DNA from 2 places in the Neorhizobium sp. P1_A6 genome. Region 1 is predicted to be linked to the other one. Evidence: riboswitches for the same ligand, from Rfam matches in the RefSeq annotation. Region 1 holds a riboswitch; the other holds the start of a gene.
The links. A riboswitch is a leader RNA that binds a small molecule or an ion and turns the genes downstream of it on or off. The one in region 1 is predicted to bind thiamine pyrophosphate.

Region 1 (6,516 bases):
TCAGAACCCGTACAGGCATTTCATGATTCAAGACTTCTCCTCCATCATCGACCGCTTCGGCATCGGCAGCCGCGGAAGTTCGGCTGTCGTGCATCAAGGCACCGGCTACTTCGCCGTCACGCCTCAAGCCCCCTATGACGGTAATTTGAGCACCGCCGAACAGACCCGGCAACTGCTCGCCAAAGCCGAAGCGCGGCTTGCCGAAATCGGCAGCGCCAAGCAGGGCCTGATCTTCTGCGCGATCATATTGGCCGACATGGACGGTTATGCCGAAATGAACGAGGTCTGGGACGCCTGGGTTTCGGGCATGGCTCCGCCCGCCCGGGCCTGTTTCGAGGCGCGGCTTGCCAATCCCAATCTGAAAGTCGAGATGATCATGGTGTGCGCTGCGGCATCGACCAAGGCGGAATAGCGGGCATTTCCGCAAGACCAATGCAGGTTTTGCATGGGTGCCCTGAGGCTTTGTTGCTTTTACAGGCAGGTGGGAAGGATTATATCCCTGTCATCGAACGACGCCGGAGCCAAGAACGGTTGCTGACGTCAGACAGTCTCAGGAAAGGGACCCGATCATGAACGTAGCACGCTCTTTCAACAACTGGCGCAAGTATCGTCAGACCGTCACCGAACTCGGCCGCATGACCAGCCGAGAACTGCAGGACCTCGGCATCGACCGCTCCGACATCCGCAACGTCGCCCGCGCAGCCATCGCTCGCTAATCCCGATATTGCTGCTTGGACCATGCACGACGCCCGCCATTGCCGCGGGCGTTTCTGCGTCAGAAGATGTTCTGCGCGCCAGACCTCTTTGAGACTTTCACTACCCGTTTGCAGGTATGCATTTTTCGTATAGCTGCACTGCAACATAATGACTATCAATAGTGCAGCATCGTTGTATAGTCATACTTATCGAAGCGATGCACCTCCTCCCGCAGAGCTTCGTGTTATCAGACGGCCCACTCCTCCTCCCAGGGACGTCTGTAGGAACGGCGGCACTCCTCCTCCCAGCCGCTGTTCGGTTCTTTACGGAAAGCCTGCCGCACCTCCTCCCGCGGCAGGCTTTTTCGTTTTGGGGCTGAGGGTTTTTCAGAATTCAAAATCGCGCGTTTAACCGAGGTCGCTCAGGTGGCATCCGGCGATGTCGATTCGTGCCTGAAAGTCGAAGACGCGGCGAGGCGATCCGTTGCCGCATCGCGGAGAAGGGGCACTCGCCGGAAAACGGTCTTCTACGGATTCTCACGGCAACCGAATCTCCATAACAGCCAGAATCGCAGCCATCATCGAAGCGCCGGAGGAGATGATTCGCGTCCGGCGCATCGCCCTGTCGATCTGCTTTTCCCTTCCTCGCTCCCGGTCTTCTCTTCGTCGCGAAGCCTATGTTGCCGAGGTGGACCTGGTGCAAGGGAAGATCGTAACGATCGGTTAAAACCAGGCCCTCCAAGGGGCTCTTGTTTACCAATTGTTAACCATATCGGGGCTAAAAAATGGTCACGATTTCTTTACGCAGATGACCAAAATGCTAACAGACGCTCGCGCTATCCGTATCAAGGGCCGTTCTTTTCTGGCGGTCGTGCTTGCTCCCGACCTTCCCTTCGACGACTGGCTTGTCAGGCTGGATGATCTCGCGGCGCGTTCCGCCGGGTTCTTTCTGGGCCGACCGGTCGTGCTCGATGTCACCGATCTGCCGATCGATCGCGCTCAGTTGAAAGAGCTCATCGCCGAGCTTGCCGGGCGCAGCGTCAATATCATGGGCATCGAAGGCGGCCGTCCTTCGATCCTTGGGCCAGGCATGCCTCCGGCACTCAAGGGTGGTCGGCCGGTCTCCGACGAAGCCGTCGCCAAGGAGCCGATCATCGAACTGCACAACAGCGAGCCGAAACCGTCGGTGCCGGAGATGCGTCCGACCTTGCAGTCCATCGTCATTCGCGATCCCGTGCGGTCGGGGCAGTCGGTGATCTTCCCCGAAGGTGACGTGACGATTATCGGATCGGTCGCCTCGGGAGCTGAAATCATCGCTGGTGGCTCGATCCACATTTACGGGACCCTGCGTGGCAGGGCCATGGCAGGATCGCTCGGAAACGCATCGGCACGCATCTTCTGCCGCAAGCTCGAAGCCGAGCTTTTGGCAATCGACGGCATCTACAAGATGGCGGACGACATGGCCCCCGGCCTTCGCGGACATTCAGTCCAGCTTTGGCTCGAAGGGGATTCGATCATGGCAGAGAAACTTATTTGAGCCGCAACCGGCCAGCAAACAGGAGAGCAAGATGGGGAAAGTCATCGTAGTCACTTCAGGCAAGGGCGGGGTTGGCAAGACGACCTCGACTGCCGCACTCGGAGCGGCTCTGGCCCAGCGAAACGAACGGGTTGTCGTCGTCGATTTTGACGTCGGGCTGCGCAACCTCGACCTCGTGATGGGCGCCGAACGTCGGGTCGTTTACGATCTGATCAACGTCATCCAGGGCGAGGCGAAGCTCTCGCAGGCCCTGATCCGCGACAAGCGCCTGGAGACGCTGTTCCTGCTGCCGGCATCGCAGACGCGCGACAAGGACAACCTGACGCCCGAGGGCGTGGAGCGGGTCATTACCGAATTGAGGCGGGTCTTCGACTGGGTCATCTGCGATAGCCCCGCCGGTATCGAGAGCGGCGCCACGCTCGCCATGCGCCACGCCGATATGGCTGTGGTGGTCACCAATCCGGAAGTCTCGTCCGTCCGCGACTCGGACCGCATCATCGGTCTGCTGGATTCGAAGACGATGAAGGCCGAGCGCGGCGAGCGGATGGAAAAGCACCTGCTTTTGACGCGTTACGACGCCAACCGCGCTGAGCGGGGCGATATGCTGAAGGTCGAGGACGTGCTGGAGATCCTCTCCATCCCGCTGATCGGCATCATCCCCGAAAGCATGGATGTCCTGCGCGCCTCGAATATCGGTGCGCCGGTCACCCTGGCGGACGCACGCAGCGCACCGGCCATGGCCTATTTCGATGCCGCACGCCGGCTTGCAGGAGAAGTTCTGCCGATCACGATCCCCGGGGAAAAGCGGGGGATATTCGGCAAGATCTTCGCACGGAGGGCCGCATGACCATATTCAACCTTTTCCGCAAACAGCGCTCCGCACCCACGGCCCGCGAACGCCTGCAGGTGCTTCTCGCCCACGAACGCTCGTCGACCGGCTCAGACCTCGTATCCTTGCTTCGCGAGGAAATCCTTGCGGTGATCGCCAAGCATGTGCAGGTCGACAGCGACAAGGTGCAGGTCAAGATGGACCGCGACGAGAACGTCACGATCCTCGAGATCGACGTCGAGATCCCATTGGGTGCCGTCAGCCAGGCTGCCTGAGCCGGCAGTATTCGGCAAACTCGAATTTTGAAACGCGGACAACCTGGTTGTCCGCGTTTCGTATTTCGCTTTCTCGCGCGAAGGAAGACTGGCGACGCGCTGAGTGGAAACGGCCGCCAATCCGGCCCGCTTGACAGGATTGCTGAAAACCGACAGTTATCGTCGTAATTCCGAGGGGGGCATCTTGACGATGCTGAGATGGCGGCGAGCCGGACCCTTGAACCTGATCCGGGTCATGCCGGCGTAGGAACGGAAATAGGCGTCGTCCGACGGCACTTTCTCTTCTCCGCTTCACCTGGGTCTCCGTGATTGACTGATCTGGAGATCGACCGATGACATCCATTCTTTCCGTTGTCCCCAACGGGTATCCGGCCGTCACGTGCAGGTTCGACGCGTAGCGTCATGCGTGCATCCCATGCGGTCATCGGCCTCGTCCTGCTTGTCGCCCTCTGGCAAGCCGGGGTCTGGCTGTTTGCTCCGCCCCGCTATATTCTGCCGTCGCCTGTAGCCGTCGCGTCCGCCTTCCTGCGGCAGCCTGGTTTCCTGCTGCAGAACAGCGCCGTCACGCTGATCGAAATCGCGCTAGGCCTCGCGATCGGCGCAGGCCTCGGCATTGCCACGGCCTTCGGCGTTGCGGCGCTGCCGCGGCTCGGCCGTCTCGTCTGGCCGATGGTGCTGATCCTGCAGGCCTTTCCCGTCTTCGTGCTGGCGCCGATCCTGGTTCTCTGGCTGGGTTTCGGGCTTGCCTCGAAAGTGGCGATGACGACGATCATCATCTTCTTTCCGGTCGCCTCCGCCTTTGCCGACGGTCTTCGCCGCACCGATCAGGAAATCCTCGACGCCGTCTCGCTGGAGGGCGCCAGCCATTGGCAGACGCTGGTGTCGATGCGCGTGCCGCTGGCGATCCCGAGCCTAGTTTCCGGCCTTCGGGTCGCCGCCCCGCTGGCGCCGCTTGGTGCGGTCGTCGGGGAATGGGTGGGCGCGTCCGGCGGGCTCGGCTTCGTGATGGTCCAGGCCAATGCCCGCATGCAGACCGACACGGTGTTCGCGGCGATGACCATACTCGCCATTCTCACTCTCATTCTAAGGCTTCTCATCGACCGGCTGACCGCCGGGCTCGCCCCGTGGGCCAGCGAAACCGACCCTTCATCTTCATCCGCATCAGGGAGTTCCGTCCGATCATGATCCGTATCCTCACCGCGTCCCTCATCGCGCTGGCAAGCCTCGCCGCGCCCGCGCCCTCGCAGGCGGCCGACAAGCTCAGCGTGCTTCTCGAATGGTTCGTCAATCCGGACCACGCGCCGATGGTGATCGCCCAGCAGCGCGGACTGTTCGCCGATGCCAATCTCGACGTCGAGCTCATCCCGCCGTCCGATGCCTCCGCGGTGCCGCGGCTGGTTTCGGCCGGCCAGGCGGATATCGGTATCCACTACCAGCCAAACCTCTATCTTGATCATGAGGCTGGCCTGCCGCTCGTGCGGTTCGGCACGCTGGTCGAGACGCCCTTGAACACCGTCACGGTGCTGGCGGACGGTCCGATCAAGAGCCTCAAGGATCTGAAAGGCAAAAAGGTCGGCTTTTCCGTCACGGGTTTCGAGGATGCGATGCTGAAGCGCATGCTGGCCTCCGAAGGGCTTTCCAGCGACGACGTGGAGCTGATCAACGTCAATTTCTCGCTGTCGCCGTCGCTGATCGGCGGCAAGGTGGATGCGACACTCGGCGGGTTCCGCAATTTCGAACTGACCCAGATGAAGCTGGAAGGCCATGCGGGCCGCGCCTTCTTCCCGGAAGAGCACGGGGTTCCTGCCTATGACGAGCTGATCTTCGTCACCCGCCGTGATCTTGCTGGCGACAACCGGCTGCCGCGTTTCCTGCATGCGGTCGAACAGGCATCGATCTACATCACCAACCATCCGCAGGAGGCCTGGCAGCTTTTCATCAAGGCCTATCCGAACCTCGACGATGAGTTGAACCGCACCGCGTTCTTCGACACGCTGCCGCGTTTTGCCAAGCGTCCGGCCGCACTCGACCAAGGCCGCTACCAGCGCTTCGCCGCCTTCATGAAGGAAACGGGGCTAATCAAGGCAGCGCCTCCGGTCTCCGACGTCGCGGTCGAAATCAAATAAGCCAAGTTGCTGATATCGTTTGATTTGAGCTCCGGGGTTCGCGTAACGTGATTTTCATGCCAGACAGGCTTTCCACGTTACGTGACCCGGAGTTTGCTTGACCATCGGACTTGCCCATGCGGAACTGATCGCGGTTCTGTCCGCCGTCACCGGCGACGAGCCGCGCGTGATGACGGTACGCTCGGGAGATGCGCTGCCGTCCGGCCCTTTCGAGCTCGGCCATCGCAGCCTGCAGGCCGGGCTTCGCGAATGGGTCGGCGACCAGACAGGCCATCCGCTCGGTTATCTCGAACAGCTCTATACGTTCGCCGACCGCGACCGCACCCATGAGGATGCCGAGGGGCGGACGATCTCGATCAGCTATCTCGGCCTCGTTCGCGAACAGGCCGCACCCGGCGCCGGAAAACCCGGCTGGCACGGCTGGTACGAATATTTCCCCTGGGAGGACCATCGCGGGGGGAGGCCGGAGATACAGGCGGCCATCACCGACCGCCTGCAGGATTGGGTCGCTTCGGAAACGGCGCGCCGCGAACACCGCCAGCGCCGCGTCGATTTTGCCTTCGGGCTAGACGGTGCCGCCTGGAACGAGGATCTCGGCCTGCAGCGTTACGAGTTGATGTATGAGGCAGGCCTTGTGACCGAGGCCGGTTGTCCGCCGGCCAAAAATTTCGGTCGCTCGATGTTTGCCGATCACCGCCGTATCCTGGCGACCGGGATCGCGCGGCTGCGCGCCAAGATCAAATATCGCCCGGTAGTCTTCGAACTGATGCCGGAGAGTTTTACGCTGTCGCAATTGCAGCGCACCGTCGAGGCGCTCGCCGGCCTGACGCTGCACAAGCCGAATTTCCGCCGGCTGATCGACCAGCAGGAGCTGATCGAGGAAACCGGGGAGGCTACCAGCGAGACTGGCGGCCGGCCTGCCAAGCTCTTCCGCTACCGTCACGCGGTCCTCGAAGAGCGTGCGCTTTCCGGTTCGAAACTTCCGCTTTCACGCAATTGACATAAACTCTAAACGAGAATATGTCTCTGCGCCGGATATACTCACTTCGAGTAT
Region 2 (4,804 bases), on a different contig from region 1:
TCAAATCCTATGACGCGTAAGCCAGGGTGGATATGGCCCCGAACAGTTCCGCGGTGGGAAATGCCGAGAGGCTCATGCTGGCCGCTTCAATTCGATCGATATAGTTTCCAGCGCGCTCATACCCTGCCTCTTGGGCAATTCTCAGGTAGATCCGCCGGAGGTCAGTGACGGCTGCCGGTCGAAACTCGACATTATGATCCACGCTTGTCGGCTTTCGCCTGGCTGGCATGGAATTCGCGAAGTTCCGCGAATACTTTGGCGGCCGGAATACTGGGGCGCAGATCGTCCATGGCTTCCTGAACCTTCAGGCGCATGATTTCGTCCAGGGTTTCCCTTTCCCGCTCGAGTGCGCGCAGAGCAGCGCGCACCGCCTCGCTGGCGGAGTCATAGTCCCCCGATTCCACCATGGCATCGAGAACTTGCTGCTGTTTACCGAGTGTCAGGGCGATGGATCTGTTGGTGCGCATGTCAGCCTATCCCTTTACGCTGCCCTATCTTGCAACACGACAGTGTCTTGCGCAATCTCCCGCGGGCTGTGCCTAGTTCCTCACCCGCAGCAGCCGCAGCGCATTGATCGTCACCAGCACCGTCGCCCCGGTGTCCGCAAGGATCGCCGGCCACAGTCCAGTGATCCCCAGGATGGTCGTGACCAGGAAGGCCGCCTTCAGGCCGAGCGCGATCGAGATGTTCTGGTAGATGTTGCGCATCGTCCGCTTCGACAGCGCGATCATCGCGGCGATGTCGCCGACCCGGCCGTGCAGCGCTGCGGCATCGGCAGTTTCGAGCGCCACGTCGGTGCCTCCGCCCATCGCGATGCCGACATCGGCGGCTGCGAGTGCCGGGGCGTCGTTGATACCGTCGCCGACCTTGCCGACCACGTAACCCTCGCTTTTCAGCTCACCGACGATGCGGCTCTTGTCTTCCGGCATCAGCTCGGCACGCACCTCGATGCCGAGATCCTTGCCGATCGCGGTCGCGGTGCGAGCATTGTCGCCGGTCAGCATCACGGTCCTGATGCCGGCATCGGTCAGCGCCTTCAGGCCGGCCCTGGCGTCGGGACGCGGTTCGTCGCGCATGGCGATGGCACCGGCAAGGACCCCGCCGACGACCAGCACCGAGACGGTCTTGCCCTCGTCATTGAGGCCGGTGATCCGGCGGCCATGCGCCATCGGCAGCGAAACCCGCTCGGCCGCTGCCTTGGGCGAACCGAAAAACACCTCCTGGCCTTCGACCATCGCCGTGACGCCCTTGCCGCCGAGCGCCCTGGCATCCGTCGCGGCCGGGATCTCGACCTCGTCATCGGCAGCCTTGGCAAGGATGGCGACGGCGAGCGGATGGCTGGAGCCGGTTTCGAGCGCGGCGGCAAAGCGCAGCACGTCTTCCGCATTGCGGCCGAAGGCGATGACATCGGTCACCTGGGGCCTGCCGGCCGTCAGCGTTCCGGTCTTGTCGAGCGCGACGGCTGTGATCTTGCCGAGCGTTTCGAGTACCGCGCCACCCTTCATCAGCAGGCCGCGGCGGGCGCCTGACGACAGCGATGCGGCGATTGCGGCAGGCGTCGAGATGACCAGCGCACAGGGGCAGCCGATCAGCAGGATCGCCAGGCCCTTGTAGACCCACTCGCTCCAGGACGCACCGCCGACAAGCGGTGGCAGGATGGCGACCAGCGCCGCCACTGCGACGACACCCGGCGTGTAATACCGCGAGAACCGGTCGATAAAGCGTTCGGTCGGGGCCTTGCTCTCCTGCGCCTCCTCGACCAGCCGCACCACGCGGGCAATCGTATTGTCCTCGGCGGCGGCCGTCACGCGAACCCGCAAGGCGGCAACGCCGTTGATCGTGCCGGCAAAAACCGTGTCGTCGATGCCCTTGGAGACCGGCGTGCTTTCGCCCGTCACCGGCGCTTCGTCGATCGCGCTTTCGCCCGCGATGATGACGCCGTCCGCCGAAATACGGTCGCCAGGGCGCACGAGGATGGTCGCACCGACGGCAAGGCTCTCCGCCGGCACTTCGCGGGTCTGGCCGTTTTCTTCGAGCAGCGCGTTTTTCGGCACCAGCGCCGTCAGGCTCTGGATGCTTTGGCGCGCCTTGCCGGCCGCGACCCCTTCCAGCAATTCGCCGATCAGGAAAAGGAAGACCACGGCGGCGGCCTCTTCCGACGCATTGATGACAACAGCGCCGACGGCGGCAATCGTCATCAGCATCTCGATCGAAAACGGCGTGCCGGCGAGTGCTGCCATGATGGCGCGCCGGGCAATCGGCACGAGGCCGATCAGCATCGCTGCGGTGAAGATGATTGTGTCATAGGCCGGCACCAGATGGCCGATCCCGTAAGCCGTCGCTAACGCAATGCCGACCAGGATGGTCAGGCGGCCTTTGGGCGATTTCCACCACGGCCCGTCCATCGGCCCGTGATCGTGGCCGTGCAGGCCTTCGATTTCTGTTGTGCCGTGGTCGTGATGGGAATGATCGTGCCCGCCGTCATGGTCATGATGATGATGGTGGTCGTGCGTCTTGCCGATCTCCCCCCTTGAGGGGGAGATGCCCGGCAAGGCAGAGGGGGGTAACCCCTCGACACCGCGCCGCCGCGCATCCTCACCGGCCCTCTGACCCAGCGCCCTGAGCGAATACCCAAGCCCTACGACCTTCTTCTCGATCGCACCCAGATCGCCGGTCCCGTCATGCTTCACAGTCATCGTGCCTGAAGCCACCGAAACGGACACGTCCTCGACGCCCGGCATGCGGCGCACCGCGGTGTCGATCTTCGTCGCGCAGCTGGCGCAATCCATGCCCCCAACCTTGTATCGTGCCTGTGTCGTCGCGTTCATCGTGTCTTTCCCATTGGATCGAGCCCCGTCTCTACAACCTCTAGCGACTAGAGCTGCAAGGCCCAAAATCAGAAAAAATCACTGGCGAAGCGCATTATCTTTGCTGTAAGCCATGGTGAAGACAGGGGCGTCCGGCAAAGCCGGGCTGAGAAGCACCCTTAGAACCTGAACCAGATCATGCTGGCGGAGGGAGTCGTCAGGGCGTTGACACTGCGCCCCACGCCTGCCCCGCCGAACGAGGCAGATATGCAGACGATAATACCCCTTGGGACCCTTGCAGACACCCCCGGCCAGTTGCTGACCGCGATGCGTGCCAAAAACCCGCTCGTCCAGAACATCACCAATTTCGTGGCGATGAATATCGCCGCCAACGTGATGCTGGCGGCCGGCGCCTCGCCCGCCATGGTGCACACCAAGGAAGAAGCCGGCGAATTCGCCCGCATCGCTGCGGCCCTGACGGTCAATATCGGCACCCTGTCGCCGGATTTCCTGGCCGGCATGAAGGCAGCGGCCGCCTCCGCCACCGAAGCTGGCAAGCCTTGGGTGCTCGATCCCGTCGCCCATTACGCCACCGCCTATCGCCGCGCCGCACTCGCCGAGCTGATGGAGCTGCGGCCCACGATCATCCGCGGCAACGCCTCGGAAATCATCGCGCTGGCCGGCAGCCAGTCGAGCGGCCATGGCGTCGACAGCGGCGACAGCGTCCCGGCGGCGGAAGACTCGGCAATCACCATCGCCCGGCAGAAGGCCTGCGTGGTGGCCGTCACCGGCGAGGTGGATTTCGTCACCGACGGCCGGCGTTCGGTGCGCATCTTCGGCGGTTCGGCCCTGATGCCGCGGGTGACCGCGCTCGGCTGCTCGCTGACCTGCCTGGTCGGCGCCTTTGCCGCCGCCACGGACGATCCCTTCGAGGCGACGGTCGCCGCGCTTGCGATGTTCGCGGTCGCGGGCGAGGAAGCGGCCTTCACCGCCTCGGGTCCCGGCTTCTTCTCGCCGATCTTCCTCGACCGTCTCGCGGCGCTGACCGGAGAGACGCTCGATGCCCAGGCAAGGGTCGTCGCAGCATGACCAAAACCTTCGACCTTTCCGTCTACCTCGTCCTCGATCCCGATCTCTGCCGCGAGATCGGCATGATCGAGACGACAAGGCTGGCCGTCGCCGGCGGCGTCACCATGGTCCAGCTGCGCGACAAGCAGGCGGATACGGCAAAAATGATCGAAACCGGCCGGGCGCTGAAGGCGGTACTTTCCGGAACCGGCGTGCCCCTGATCATCAACGACGACGTGGAGGCAGCAATCGCGATCGGCGCGGAAGGCCTGCATGTCGGCCAGAGCGATATGGTGGCGGCGATGGCGCGCCGGCGCGCCGGCCATGGCATGATCCTCGGCCTCTCGGTGGAGACCGAGGACCTGGCGCGTCGGGTGGATCCGTCCATCGTCGATTATGTCGGTATCGGTCCCGTCTTTGCGACCGGCACCAAACCCGACCACAAGCAGCCGATCGGTTTCGACGGGCTTGCACGCATCGTCGCCATGGCGCCGGTTCCGGCAGTCGCGATTGGCGGCGTCAAGGCGGAACATGCCGGCCCGGCACTCGCCGCCGGCGCAAAGGGCCTCGCGGTCGTGTCCGCCATCTGCGGCCAGCCCGATCCGGAAGCCGCCGCCCGCCGAATTGCCGCGGAAATCGAAAGGGCACGCGCATGAGCATCAAAAACGTCCTGTCGATCGCCGGTTCGGACCCTTCCGGCGGCGCCGGCATCCAGGCGGATCTGAAAACCTTTGCGGCCCGCGGCACCTATGGCATGGCGGCGCTGACCGCGCTGACCGCCCAGAATACCCAAGGGGTCACCGGCGTGCATGCGGTGCCCGCCGCCTTCGTCGCAAACCAGATCCGCACCATCTTTCTCGACGTGCGCGTCGATGCGGTGAAGATCGGCATGATCGCCAATGCCGAGATCGCCGAGGCGGTTGCCGACG

Region 2: it holds a riboswitch for thiamine pyrophosphate, as region 1 does, so the genes downstream of both, thiM (hydroxyethylthiazole kinase) here and AC1D3C_RS10930 (ABC transporter permease) in region 1, are expected to answer to the same signal.

What each region holds. Positions count from the first base shown of each region.
Region 1 covers NZ_JBFTZM010000004.1:318,625-325,140, reverse strand. The annotation lists gene AC1D3C_RS10955 (RidA family protein) at 23-412, shown strand; gene AC1D3C_RS10950 (DUF1127 domain-containing protein) at 570-716, shown strand; gene minC (septum site-determining protein MinC) at 1,504-2,232, shown strand; gene minD (septum site-determining protein MinD) at 2,264-3,079, shown strand; gene minE (cell division topological specificity factor MinE) at 3,076-3,336, shown strand; TPP riboswitch at 3,500-3,603, shown strand; gene AC1D3C_RS10930 (ABC transporter permease) at 3,739-4,521, shown strand; gene AC1D3C_RS10925 (ABC transporter substrate-binding protein) at 4,518-5,462, shown strand; gene AC1D3C_RS10920 (NUDIX hydrolase) at 5,560-6,462, shown strand.
Region 2 covers NZ_JBFTZM010000001.1:486,916-491,719, reverse strand. The annotation lists gene AC1D3C_RS02245 (ribbon-helix-helix domain-containing protein) at 192-467, opposite strand; gene AC1D3C_RS02240 (heavy metal translocating P-type ATPase) at 540-2,828, opposite strand; TPP riboswitch at 2,942-3,037, shown strand; gene thiM (hydroxyethylthiazole kinase) at 3,075-3,896, shown strand; gene thiE (thiamine phosphate synthase) at 3,893-4,531, shown strand; gene thiD (bifunctional hydroxymethylpyrimidine kinase/phosphomethylpyrimidine kinase) at 4,528-4,804, shown strand, end outside.